Regions from separate parts of the Massilia hydrophila genome, predicted to be linked through region 1. Evidence: riboswitches for the same ligand, from Rfam matches in the RefSeq annotation. Region 1 holds a riboswitch; the other holds the start of a gene.

Region 1 (5,865 bases):
CGCGCCGCTTCGCGGTGGAGTCCTTCGAAGACACCTGGTGGTTCAGCGGCATGGCCGTGGTCTGCCTGCTGGCCTACCTGCAGTGCGTGCACCTGTGGGCCGCGCGCGAACCCGGCTTCGCGGTGGACCGCGCCATCGTCGGCGGCCTCGGCCTGTTCTTCGTCCTGACCGGCAATGTGATGGGCAAGCTGCGCCGCAACTTCTGGCTCGGGGTACGCACACCCTGGACCCTCGCCAACGAACGGGTCTGGTATGCCACCCACCGCCTGGCCGGCAAGACCATGGTCGTCGGCGGCCTGCTGAGCCTGGCTGTGGTGCTGGCCGGCCTGCCCTCGCCGGCGGCGGTGGCGCTGCTGGTCGGCGCGGCGCTGGTGCCGGTGGCCTTCTCGCTGGTCTACTACAAGCGACTCGAGCGCGCCGGGACCCTGGAGGCGTAGCGCAGGCTGGGTGCGCTAGCGTGGGCATGCACGGTGGCCTGTCGATGGAACACCGCCCACAGGGAGAACGAACTATTCGTCCAGTTCCGGATAGTGGCGGAAGATGCCGTTCTGGTTGTACGGGATGCGCCGCGGCGAAGCCAGGTAGGCCGCGATGTTCGGCCTTGCCGCCACCCGCGCGTGCAGTGCCGCCAGCGCCGGGTACTCGCCTTCGAGGCGCTTCATGGCGTTCGGGAAGGCATAGCGCAAGCCGTCCACCACCTGGAACAGCGACAGGTCGGCATAGCTCGGCTTGTCGCCCGCCAGCCAGTCGCGCGGCTCGGGATTGGTGAGCAGGCGCGAGAAATAGCCGAAGAATTTGGGCAGGCGCGTCTCGACCAGGTCGGCGGCGCGGCGCTGCGCTTCCGGCTTCTGGTCTTCGTAGTAGAGCGAGGTGGAGATCGGGTGGTGGGTGTCGTGGATCTCGGCCACCAGGTCGGCGATGGTCAGCTGCAGCTGGTGCACCCACAGCCGGCCCGGATCGGAGCGCGGCGCCAGGCCATGGCGCTCGCCGAGGTAGAGCAGGATGTTGGCGACCTGTCCGATGGTCGCTTCGCCGGCGCGCAGGAAGGGCGGCGCGAAGGCCGGATGGGTGCCATTCTCGAGCGCCGCCAGCATGAGTTCCATGCCCCCTTCCCGGCGCGCCACGTCGACGTAGTCGGCCCCCGCTTCCTCCAGCGCCAGCCTCACGAATTCGCCACGGCCCTGGATGCCCGGCCAGTAGAACAGTTCATACGCCATCTCCGCCTCCGCTGTGTTTCGGTGTGCGGCAATTATCGGGGAGGATCCGGAAGCATGGCGCGCCAAACATGGTAACCTTGTCTGCATGTCAGGCGAAAACGACAAGTCGCACGAGCGACGCCACGCCAAGAATGAGAAAGACAACATGAATGCCCTCGCGACCAGCGCTTCCATGCAGCTCCCCGCTTTGCCGCAATTCCCCTGCGCCATGCGCACTCCCCCCTGCCCGGCAGGCGGCGGCTAGCCGCGCCCTGCCCGCCTTGAGGGCGGGCCCGAAGATAAAGACAGTGGCGCCGAGGCGGCGCCGCGCAACTTTACGCCGACTGGGAGCAACGCATGATACTGGCCCACCTGTCCTCCTCCTGGCGCGCACGGCGCCGCCAGCATTCGCCCGCCGCCTGGGTGCTGGGCGTCGTGCGCAGCCTGCGCGTACTGCGCTACTGGCGCGAACACCAGGCCCTGTGCCGCCTCGACCTGGTGCGCCGCCACGTGGCCGGCGCCCCGGGCGCGGACCTGTTCCGCCACCTGAGCCAGCGCAGCTACCTGGCGCGCGGCCTGAGCGTGCGCGAGCGCGTACAGTGCGTGCTGTCGCATTACCGCTTCGAGGACGCCAGCTTTGGCGGCGCCTACCACCAGGCCGTGCATGGCGGCAGCGGCCTCACGCTGTGGCAGCACGAAGCGGCGCTGGACGACGGTCAGCACGTGTTCAGCCTGCGCCTGCAGGCGGCGCGGCGCGCGCTGGCCGAAGGCGAAGGCGGGCTGGCGATTTCGCTGCTGGCCGACGGCAGGCCGCTGCACCGCCTGTGCTACAGCTGGGTCGACGGCGCACTGGCCGGCGCCGCCCTGCCCACCGTACCCTTCATCACGCGCAACGAAGGGCGCTGGCACGATGCGGGTGCCGCCTTCGCCGCCTTCGAGCAGGCCTTCCCCAACAATTCGCCCAGCTTCTTCTGCTTCGCCGCCATGCAGGGCCTGGCCCAGGCGCTGGGCATCGACCAGGTGGCGGCCATCAAGTGCGCCGAGCGGGTCAGCGGCGATGCACGCGCCCCGCAGCAGGCCGACAACGCCTACGACGGTTTCTGGCGCATCCTGGGCGGGATCGAGCAGCCAGGGCGCGCCTACCTGGTCCACCTGCCCTTCTACCTCAAGCCGCTGGCCGACATGCCGTCCAAGCACCGCAAGCGCGCCGCCCAGCGCCGCGAATGCTGGCGCGCCATCGGCGACGCCGCCCGCGGCACGCTGCTGCGCCACCTGGCGCCGGCCACGCGCCCGCGCACCGAGGCGCAGGCCGCGCCGGCCACCGCACAGGCCTGAGCGGCTCCTGCCGCGAGTCCCGGCCTTCGGCACCTGCCGCGGGTCCCTGCTTTCGGCATCGGCCCTTGCCACCTTCACCACACACGCCCGGGACCGTGGTACACTCGCGCCTCGCTAGGGGTCCTGGCGCGCGCGAACAGCGCGCCGCCGGGTGAGAGATACCCTTCGTACCTGATCTGGATAATGCCAGCGAAGGAAAGCGCAACGCAGTTCCCATCCTTGTTTGCCCTTCCCCCACGTTGGCTCCGGCTTTTTTATCAAAAGCAGCGCGCCCTGTCCGACGTGGCGCGCGAAAACGAGCAAACCATGACTTTCAAGCTGAAGCAATCCCTCCTCGCCTGCGCCATCATGCAGGCCTTCTCGAGCGCCGCCTGGGCGCAGCAGTCCGAGCCCGTGGCCTCGGTGGTGGTCACCGGCAGCCGCGGCCCCGGCAGCGAACGCGCCAGCATCGGCGGCTTCGGCGACGCCCCGCTGCTCGACACCCCGGCCGCGATTACCGCGATCGACCGCGCCCAGATGCTCGACCTGTCGATCCGCAACGTCACCGACGCGGCGCGCTTCGACGCCTCGGTGGGTGACGCCTACAACGCGGTCGGCTATGCCGAGCAGTTCTCGGTGCGCGGCTTCGCCCTCGACAACGCCAGCAGCTACCGCAAGGACGGCATCGCGATTCCCGCCGACACCCAGATTCCGCTCGAGAACAAGGAACGCATCGAGGTGCTGCGCGGCCTGGCGGGCCTGCAGGCCGGCGTGGCCGCGCCGGGCGGCATGGTCAACTTCGTCACCAAGCGCCCGACCAGTGCGCCGCTGCGCTCCGCGCTGGTCGAGGTGAGCGAACGCGGCACCGTGCACGGCTCGCTCGACCTGGGCGGACGCTTCACGGACCGCCGCTTCGGCTACCGGATCAATGCCGCCGCCGAAGACCTGAAGTCCTACGTGCGCCGCGCCGACGGCGAACGCCAGTTCGTCTCGGCCGCCTTCGACTGGCAGGTGACGCCGGACGCGCTGCTGGCGCTCGACCTCGACCACCAGCACCGGTCCCAGGTCACGGCGCCGGGCTACCAGCTGCTGCGCAACGAAGTGCTGCCGACCGGCGTGTCGCCGAAGACCCTGCTCAACGACCAGCCCTGGACCAAGCCGGTGGAAACCGACAGCAGCAACCTGGGCCTGCGTCTCGACTACCGTGTGAATGCGGACTGGAACGCGCAGGTCAGCGCCAACAAGCACTGGTTCAAGCGCGACGACTACACTGCCTTCCCCTATGGCTGCAGCTACGAGGGCGACGGTTTCTATCCGGGCTACTGTTCGAACGGCGACTTCGACGTCTACGACTACCAGAGCACGGGCGAGCGCAAGACCCCGTGGGGCATGCAGGCCATGCTGCAGGGCCGCTTCGCCACCGGCGCGGTGCGCCACCGGCTGACCCTCGGCACCGCGCTCTCCGAGCGCCACGACAGCTACGGCGAATATGTCTATGACGGGGTCGGCTACAGCAACATCTGGAATCCGCGCGTGGTGGACCCGGTCGCCCCCGATCGCCGCACCGGCCCGGTGATGGAGCGCCGCACCGACCGCGAGACGGCCCTGTTCGCGCAGGACGTCCTGAGCCTGGACGAGGGGCTCACGCTGCACGCCGGCCTGCGCTGGGTGAAGCTCAAGCGCGACGAGCTGGACGACCTGGAACAGGGCTGGGTGCATGCGCAGGACAGCTTCGTGCTGCCGAGCGTGGCGCTGGTCTACAAGCCGGCGCCGGACTGGAGCCTGTATGGTTCGCTGAGCCACGGCCTGCAGCACGGCGGCATCGCCGAGATGGGCACCGAGAACGAAGGCAGCGTGCTGCCGCCCGGCCGCGCGAAGCAGGCCGAACTGGGCGCCAAGGGCGTGCTGAACCGGGCGATGACGGTGTCCGCCGCCGTGTTCGACATCCGCCAGGGCCTCGAATATGTCAACGCGGCCAACTACCTGGTGCGCGCCGGCCGCCAGCGCCACCGCGGACTGGAGTTCGCGGCCCAGGGCCGGCTGGACGCCCGCCTGCAATACAGCCTGTCACTCATGGCGCTGCAGGCCAGGCAGACCGGCACCGGAGACGCCAACGTCGAAGGCAAGCGCGTGACCAACGTGCCGCAACTGCGTTCCACCGCCTGGGTCGAATACGCGGTGCCGGCCGTGGCGGGCCTGAAGCTGGACGCGACCTGGCAGTACGCGGGCAGCAAGGCCTTCGATCCGGAGAACCGCGCCATCGTCCCGGCCTACCACGTGGCCGCGCTGGGCGGGTCCTACGCGCTGCGGGTCGGCAATGTCAACACGGTGCTGCGCGCGCGTGTGGACAACCTGTTCGACAGGTTCTACTGGCGCGACGTGTCCCAGTCGCTGGGCGGCTACCTGCTGCCGGGTGCGCCGCGCACCTTCCGGGTGTCGGCCCAGTTCGACTTCTGAACTGGCTGGCGTCGGCATCACGCCGATGCCAGCAGCGCCTCCACCCGCCGCAGGCGCTGTTCCAGGCCACCTTCCAGCAGCACGTACGCGATCTGCCTGCGCGCGAGCGTCTCGACCAGCATCGCGTGCACCTGCTGGCGCACGGCCTCCGATTCGCGCTGCAGGCCATCTGGCTCCCACGGGCCGTCCGGCGCCGTGACCAGGGTCCAGGCATAGTCGTGCCGGCGGTCCAGCTCGGCCAGCTGCGGATCGACCCGCCCCCAGTACTGGCGGCTGTACAGCGCCGTCATCAGCGGCGTCGTATCGCAGAACAGGAAGCGCCTGGCCTGCGCCGCCGCTTCTTCCTCGCGCGCACGCTGGGCCAGCGCGATCGGATACTGGTCGCTTTCGAAGGGCACGCGTCCATGGGTATCGACGAACTCGCGCAGGTATTCCGGCACCCACACGGTGCCGAAATGCCGCGCCAGCGCCTCGCACAGGGTCGACTTGCCGGACGATTCCGCGCCCAGCACCGCCACCCGCCGCACCGGCCCCTCCACGACAGCTGCGCTCACGCATCCCTCCGCGCGATGTTCGACCAGGCGCGCCAGCCGGTCCAGGCCAGCACCACGAACACGGCGTACAGGATGGCGGTCAGGTAGAGGTCCTTGTACACGTACAGGCCGACATAGAGCACGTCCACCACGATCCAGACCAACCAGTTCTCGACCTTCTTGCGGCCCAGCAGGAGCTGGCCGAGCAGGCTGCCCGCGGTCAGGAAGCCGTCCGCGTGCGGCACGTCGGTGTCGGTGAGGTGGTCGAGGAATTGGGACAGCAGCACGAAACCGATCGCCCAGCCGGCGATGGCCCAGCCCCAGCCGCCGCGCTTGAAGCGCGTCACCACCAGCGGCTGCTCGCC
Region 2 (5,865 bases), on a different contig from region 1:
AGGGAGACGATCCAGCGGTCGGCCGGCGACAAATCCTCAAAAGTGGGCTGGTCGGATGGCCGCACCCCGCAGTCCTTGCCTTCGGTGTTCATCATCACGAAGCGGGTCGCGTTCCACAGCTTGTTGCAGAAGTTGCGGTAGCCTTCGCAGCGGCCCAGGTCGAAGTTGATGTTGCGGCCCAGCGAAGCGTAGCTCGCCATCGTGAAGCGCACGGCATCGGTGCCGAAGGCCGGGATCCCTTCCGGGAATTCCTTGCGCGTGGCTTTCGCGATCTTCTCCGCGGCGCGCGGGTCCATCAGGCCGGTGGTGCGCTTGGCCACCAGCGACTCGACGTCGATGCCGTCGATCAGGTCGATCGGATCGAGCGTATTGCCCTTCGACTTCGACATCTTCTGGCCTTGGCTATCGCGCACCAGGCCGTGCACGTACACGGTCTCGAACGGCACCTTGCCGGTGAAGTGGGTCGTCATCATCACCATGCGGGCGACCCAGAAGAAGATGATGTCGAAGCCGGTCACCAGCACCGAGGACGGCAGGAAGTGCTGCATGTCCTTCGTCTGCTCCGGCCAGCCCATGGTCGAGAAGGGCACCAGGGCCGAGGAGAACCAGGTATCGAGCACGTCGTCGTCGCGGCGCAGCGCGCCCGTGATGCCGGCGGCCCTGGCCTTTTCCTGTGCTTCTTCTTCCGTGCGCGCGACCACGATCTGGCCGTCGTCCGCGTACCAGGCCGGGATGCGGTGGCCCCACCACAGCTGGCGCGAGATGCACCAGTCCTGGATGTTGCCCAGCCACTGGTTGTAGGTGGTGGTCCAGTTCTCCGGCACGAACTTGATCTCGCCGTTCGCGACCTTTTCCAGCGCGACGTCGGTGATCGACTTGCCCGGGTTGAACGTGCCTTCCGGCGCTGGTTTACTCATGGCGACGAACCACTGGTCGGTGAGCATCGGCTCGATCACGACGTTGGTGCGGTCGCCGCGCGGCACCATCAGCTTGTGCGGCTTGACCTCGGCAAGGAGGCCTTGCGCGTCGAGGTCGGCGACGATCTGCTTGCGCGCGGCGAAGCGGTCCAGGCCCTGGTATTGCAGCGGGCCGTTCTCGTTGATCTTCGCATCGAGCGTGAAGATGCTGATCGGCGCAAGGCCGGCGCGCTGGCCGACCGCGTAGTCGTTGAAGTCGTGGGCCGGGGTGATCTTCACGCAGCCGGTGCCGAATTCCTTGTCCACGTAGCTGTCGGCGATGACGGGGATCTGGCGCCCGGTCAGCGGCAGGCTCAGGAGCTTGCCGTGCAGGTGAGAATAACGCTCGTCGGTCGGATCGACCGCCACTGCGACGTCGCCCAGCATGGTTTCCGGGCGGGTGGTGGCCACGGTCAGGTGGCCCGAGCCGTCGGCGAGCGGGTACTTGATGTACCACATCGAGCCATCCTCTTCCTGCGAGTCGACTTCGAGGTCCGACACGGCCGTGCCCAGCACCGGGTCCCAGTTGACCAGGCGCTTGCCGCGGTAGATCAGGCCCTGTTCGTACAGGCGCACGAAGACTTCCGCCACCACTTTCGAGCGCGTCTCGTCCATCGTGAAGTATTCACGGGTCCAGTCGGGCGAGGTGCCCATGCGGCGCATCTGGCCGGTGATGGTATTGCCCGATTTTTCCTTCCATTCCCAGACCTTCTCGACGAAGGCTTCGCGGCCCAGGTCGTGGCGCGAGATCTTTTGCGCGTCGAGCTGGCGCTCCACCACGATCTGGGTGGCGATGCCGGCGTGGTCGGTGCCCGGGACCCAGGCGGTGTTGTAGCCGCGCATGCGGTAGTAGCGGGTCAGGCCGTCCATGACGGTCTGGTTGAAGGCATGGCCCATGTGCAGGGTGCCCGTCACGTTCGGCGGCGGCAGCTGGATGCTGAACGACGGCTTGCCGTCCTCCATGGTGGCGGTGAAGTAACCGCGCTTTTCCCACTCGGCGCGCCAGTATTGTTCAATGTCTGCGGGCTCGAAAGACTTGGCTAGTTCCATGATGTGGTGGCGTCGTAAAAGGATGCGAAACGATCATTATAGAGGAGGCCGGGGCGGATGCGGTCGCCGTGCTGGCCGCCTTGCGCGAGCACCCATGTGCTGGCGTTATGACAGCATGATGTTGACACATGCGCGACCGGCTCGGCTATAATCCGCTCCGTTGCCGAACAGGCAGCACACGCTAGGGGTCCTGCGGGCGCGATGCGCTACGCGGGTGAGAAATACCCTCTGAACCTGATCTGGATAATGCCAGCGAAGGGAAGCATCAAACGATGGCGGCCGTCCGTCCGCGCCTGCCACCATCCACGCCTCCTTTGCTGGCTCCGACACCAAGGAGCCACATGAACGCAGCACACGACGCGCCGCCGCGCACCTCCCTGCCTTTCGACGCCGCCACCGCAGGCGCCGACAGCGCGGCGCTCGCGCCTTTCCCCAACTCGCGCAAGGTGTATATCGAAGGCAGCCGGCCCGACATCCGCGTGCCGATGCGCGAGATCTGGCAGTCGCCCACCCCAGGCAGCTTCGGCGGCGAAGCCAATCCGCCGCTGTTCGTGTACGACACCTCGGGACCCTACACCGACCCGATGGCGGCGATCGACCTGCGGCGCGGCCTGCCCACGCCGCGCCTGCCGTGGATCGTGGAACGCGGCGATACCGAGGCCTTGCCGGGGCCGAGCTCCGCCTATGGCCGGGCGCGCCTGGACGACCCGGCGCTGGCGGCGCTGCGCTTCGCGTTGCAGCGCCCGCCGCGCCGCGCCCGGCCGGGCCGCAACGTGACCCAGATGCACTATGCGCGCCAGGGGATCGTCACGCCCGAGATGGAATTCGTCGCCCTGCGTGAGAACCTGCGCCGCAAGGAATACCTGGCTTCACTAGCGGAGTCGGGCCCGGTGGGCGCGCGCATGGCGGCACTGCTCGGGCGCCAGCATCCGGGCCAGTCGTTCGGCGCCAGCATCCCGCCCGAAGTCACGCCGGAATTCGTGCGCCAGGAAGTGGCGCGCGGGCGCGCCATCATCCCGGCCAACATCAACCACCCGGAAGTCGAGCCGATGATCATCGGCCGCAACTTCCTGGTGAAGGTCAACGCCAACATCGGCAATTCCGCCGTGAGTTCCTCGATCGGCGAGGAAGTGGACAAGATGACCTGGGCGATCCGCTGGGGCGCCGACAACGTGATGGACCTCTCGACCGGCAAGCATATCCACGAGACGCGCGAATGGATCATCCGGAATTCCCCGGTGCCGATCGGCACCGTGCCGATCTACCAGGCGCTGGAAAAGGTCGGCGGCAAGGCCGAGGAGCTGAGCTGGGAAATCTACCGCGACACCCTGATCGAACAGGCGGAGCAGGGCGTCGATTACTTCACCATCCACGCCGGCGTGCGCCTGGCGTTCGTGCCGATGACGGCCAGGCGCCTGACGGGCATCGTGTCGCGCGGCGGCGCGATCATGGCCAAGTGGTGCCTGGCGCATCATCGTGAATCCTTCCTGTATACGCACTTCGAGGAGATCTGCGACATCATGAAGGCCTACGACGTGTCCTTCAGCCTGGGCGACGGCCTGCGTCCCGGTGCGATCTACGACGCCAACGACGAAGCCCAGCTGGCCGAGCTCAAGACCCTGGGCGAACTCACGCAGCGCGCGTGGAAGCACGACGTGCAGACCATGATCGAAGGGCCCGGCCACGTGCCGCTGCACCTGATTCGGGAGAACATGGACCTGCAGCTGGAACAGTGCAGCGAAGCGCCGTTCTACACCCTGGGCCCGCTCACCACCGACATCGCGCCCGGCTACGACCACATCACCTCCGGCATCGGCGCCGCCACCATCGGCTGGTACGGCACCGCCATGCTGTGCTACGTGACCCCCAAGGAGCACCTGGGCCTGCCCGACAGGGACGACGTCCGGGACGGCATCATCACCTACAAGATCGCGGCCCACGCGGCCGACCTGGCCAAGGGTCATCCGGGCGCGCAGATGCGCGACAACGCGCTGTCGAAGGCGCGTTTCGAGTTCCGCTGGGCGGACCAGTTCAACCTCGGGCTCGACCCGGACAAGGCGCGCCTGTTCCACGACGCCACCCTGCCCAAGGAGTCGGCCAAGGTGGCGCATTTCTGTTCGATGTGCGGGCCGCAATTCTGCTCGATGAAGATCACGCAGGAGGTGCGCGCCTACGCGGAACAGGGCATGCAGGAGAAGGCGCTCGAGTTCGTGCGCGGCGGCGCGACACTGTATCGGGAGCTGTGATGCTTGAAATCGAACTGAACGGCGCCGCGTACCGCGTGGCGCCGGGGAGCTCGCTGCTCGAACTGGCCGCCGGACTGGGCCTGGCGCAGCAGGCGGTGGCGGTGGCGGTCAACTGCGAGGTGGTGCCGCGCGCCGAATGGCCGCGACGGCAGTTGCAGGCCCACGACCGGGTGGACGTGGTGCGCGCCATCGGTGGCGGTTGAACGGATTGCATGGGAGACGACATGGACGTAGTAGCAAACGAGGATTTCCTCATCATCGCCGGCCGCCGGTACGCTTCGCGCCTGCTGGTCGGCAGCGGCAAGTACCGCGACCTGGCGCAGACCCGCGAAGCGACGCTCGCGGCCGGCGCCGAGATCGTGACGGTGGCGATCCGCCGCGTGAACATCGGCCAGGACCCGCATGCCCCCAGCCTGCTCGACGTGCTGCCCCCGGGCGAATTCACGATCCTGCCCAACACGGCCGGCTGCTACACGGCCCGCGACGCGGTGTACACGCTGCAGATGGCGCGCGAGCTGCTGGACGGACGCAAGCTGGTCAAGCTGGAAGTGCTGGGCGACGAGCGTACCCTGTTCCCGCACATGCCGGAAACCATCCGGGCCGCCGAGATCCTGGTGCGCGACGGCTTCGACGTGATGGTCTACTGCAGCGACGACCCGGTGCAGGCTAGACTCCTGCAGGAGATCGGCTGCGCCGCCGTGATGCCGCTGGCTTCGCTGATCGGCTCCGGCATGGGCATCCTCAACCCCTGGAACCTGAGGCTCATCGTCGAGCAGGCCACGGTGCCGGTATTGGTCGATGCCGGCGTCGGCACCGCCTCGGATGCGGCCATCGCGATGGAGCTCGGCTGCGACGGCGTCCTGATGAACACGGCGATCGCCGCCGCGCGCGATCCGGTGCGCATGGCGCGCGCGATGCGCCAGGCCGTCAGCGCCGGGCGCGACGCGTTCCTGGCCGGACGCATGCCGCGCCGCTTCGCCGCTTCTCCCTCGTCGCCGGCCGAAGGCGTGCTTGCCTGATGGTGCCCACCGTTCTCGTGTTCGCCGGGCTCGACCCGGGCGGCGGGGCGGGCCTGGCGGCCGACATCGCCGCCATCGGCGCGCTGGGGGGCCATGCGCTGCCGGTCGCCACCGCGCTCACGGTGCAGGACAACAACCGTGTGCACGAAGTGCATCCGGTCGATAGCGGCCTGGTGCTGCGCCAGGCCGATGCCCTGATCGACTCCTGCAGCATCGACGCGGTCAAGATCGGCATCCCGGGCAGCCGCGCCAACGCCGCCGCCATCGCCCGCCTGCTGCGCCAGCTGCGCGCGGCCGACCCGCTGCTGCCGGTGGTGCTCGACCCGGTGCTGGCGAGCGGCCTGGGCGACGCGCTGGGCCGGGGCAGCGCGATCTCCGCGCTGGCCGGGCTGCTGCCGCTGGCGACCGTGCTGGTGCCCAACCTGCCGGAAGCGCAGGCGCTGGGCGCCGTGCCCTGCGAGCACGTGCTGGTCACCGGCGGCCACGCGCAGGACGGGGAGCTGGTGGTCAACCGCTGGCTGCACGACGGCGTGGAGCGGCGCAGCTGGCGCCTGCCACGCCTGCCGCACACCTACCACGGCAGCGGCTGCACGC

What was found. A riboswitch is a leader RNA that binds a small molecule or an ion and turns the genes downstream of it on or off. The one in region 1 is predicted to bind thiamine pyrophosphate.
Region 2: it holds a riboswitch for thiamine pyrophosphate, as region 1 does, so the genes downstream of both, thiC (phosphomethylpyrimidine synthase ThiC) here and LE190_RS03950 (TonB-dependent siderophore receptor) in region 1, are expected to answer to the same signal.

The regions. Positions count from the first base shown of each region.
Region 1 covers NZ_JAHYBX010000001.1:864,925-870,789, reverse strand. Annotated here, with positions in the region: gene LE190_RS03965 (SdpI family protein) at 1-437, shown strand, start outside; gene LE190_RS03960 (glutathione S-transferase) at 510-1,217, opposite strand; gene LE190_RS03955 (DUF535 family protein) at 1,554-2,531, shown strand; TPP riboswitch at 2,638-2,746, shown strand; gene LE190_RS03950 (TonB-dependent siderophore receptor) at 2,838-4,967, shown strand; gene LE190_RS03945 (AAA family ATPase) at 4,985-5,521, opposite strand; gene pnuC (nicotinamide riboside transporter PnuC) at 5,518-5,865, opposite strand, start outside.
Region 2 covers NZ_JAHYBX010000005.1:47,966-53,830, forward strand. Annotated here, with positions in the region: gene LE190_RS13570 (valine--tRNA ligase) at 1-2,006, opposite strand, end outside; TPP riboswitch at 2,180-2,284, shown strand; gene thiC (phosphomethylpyrimidine synthase ThiC) at 2,348-4,252, shown strand; gene thiS (sulfur carrier protein ThiS) at 4,252-4,455, shown strand; gene LE190_RS13585 (thiazole synthase) at 4,477-5,271, shown strand; gene thiD (bifunctional hydroxymethylpyrimidine kinase/phosphomethylpyrimidine kinase) at 5,271-5,865, shown strand, end outside.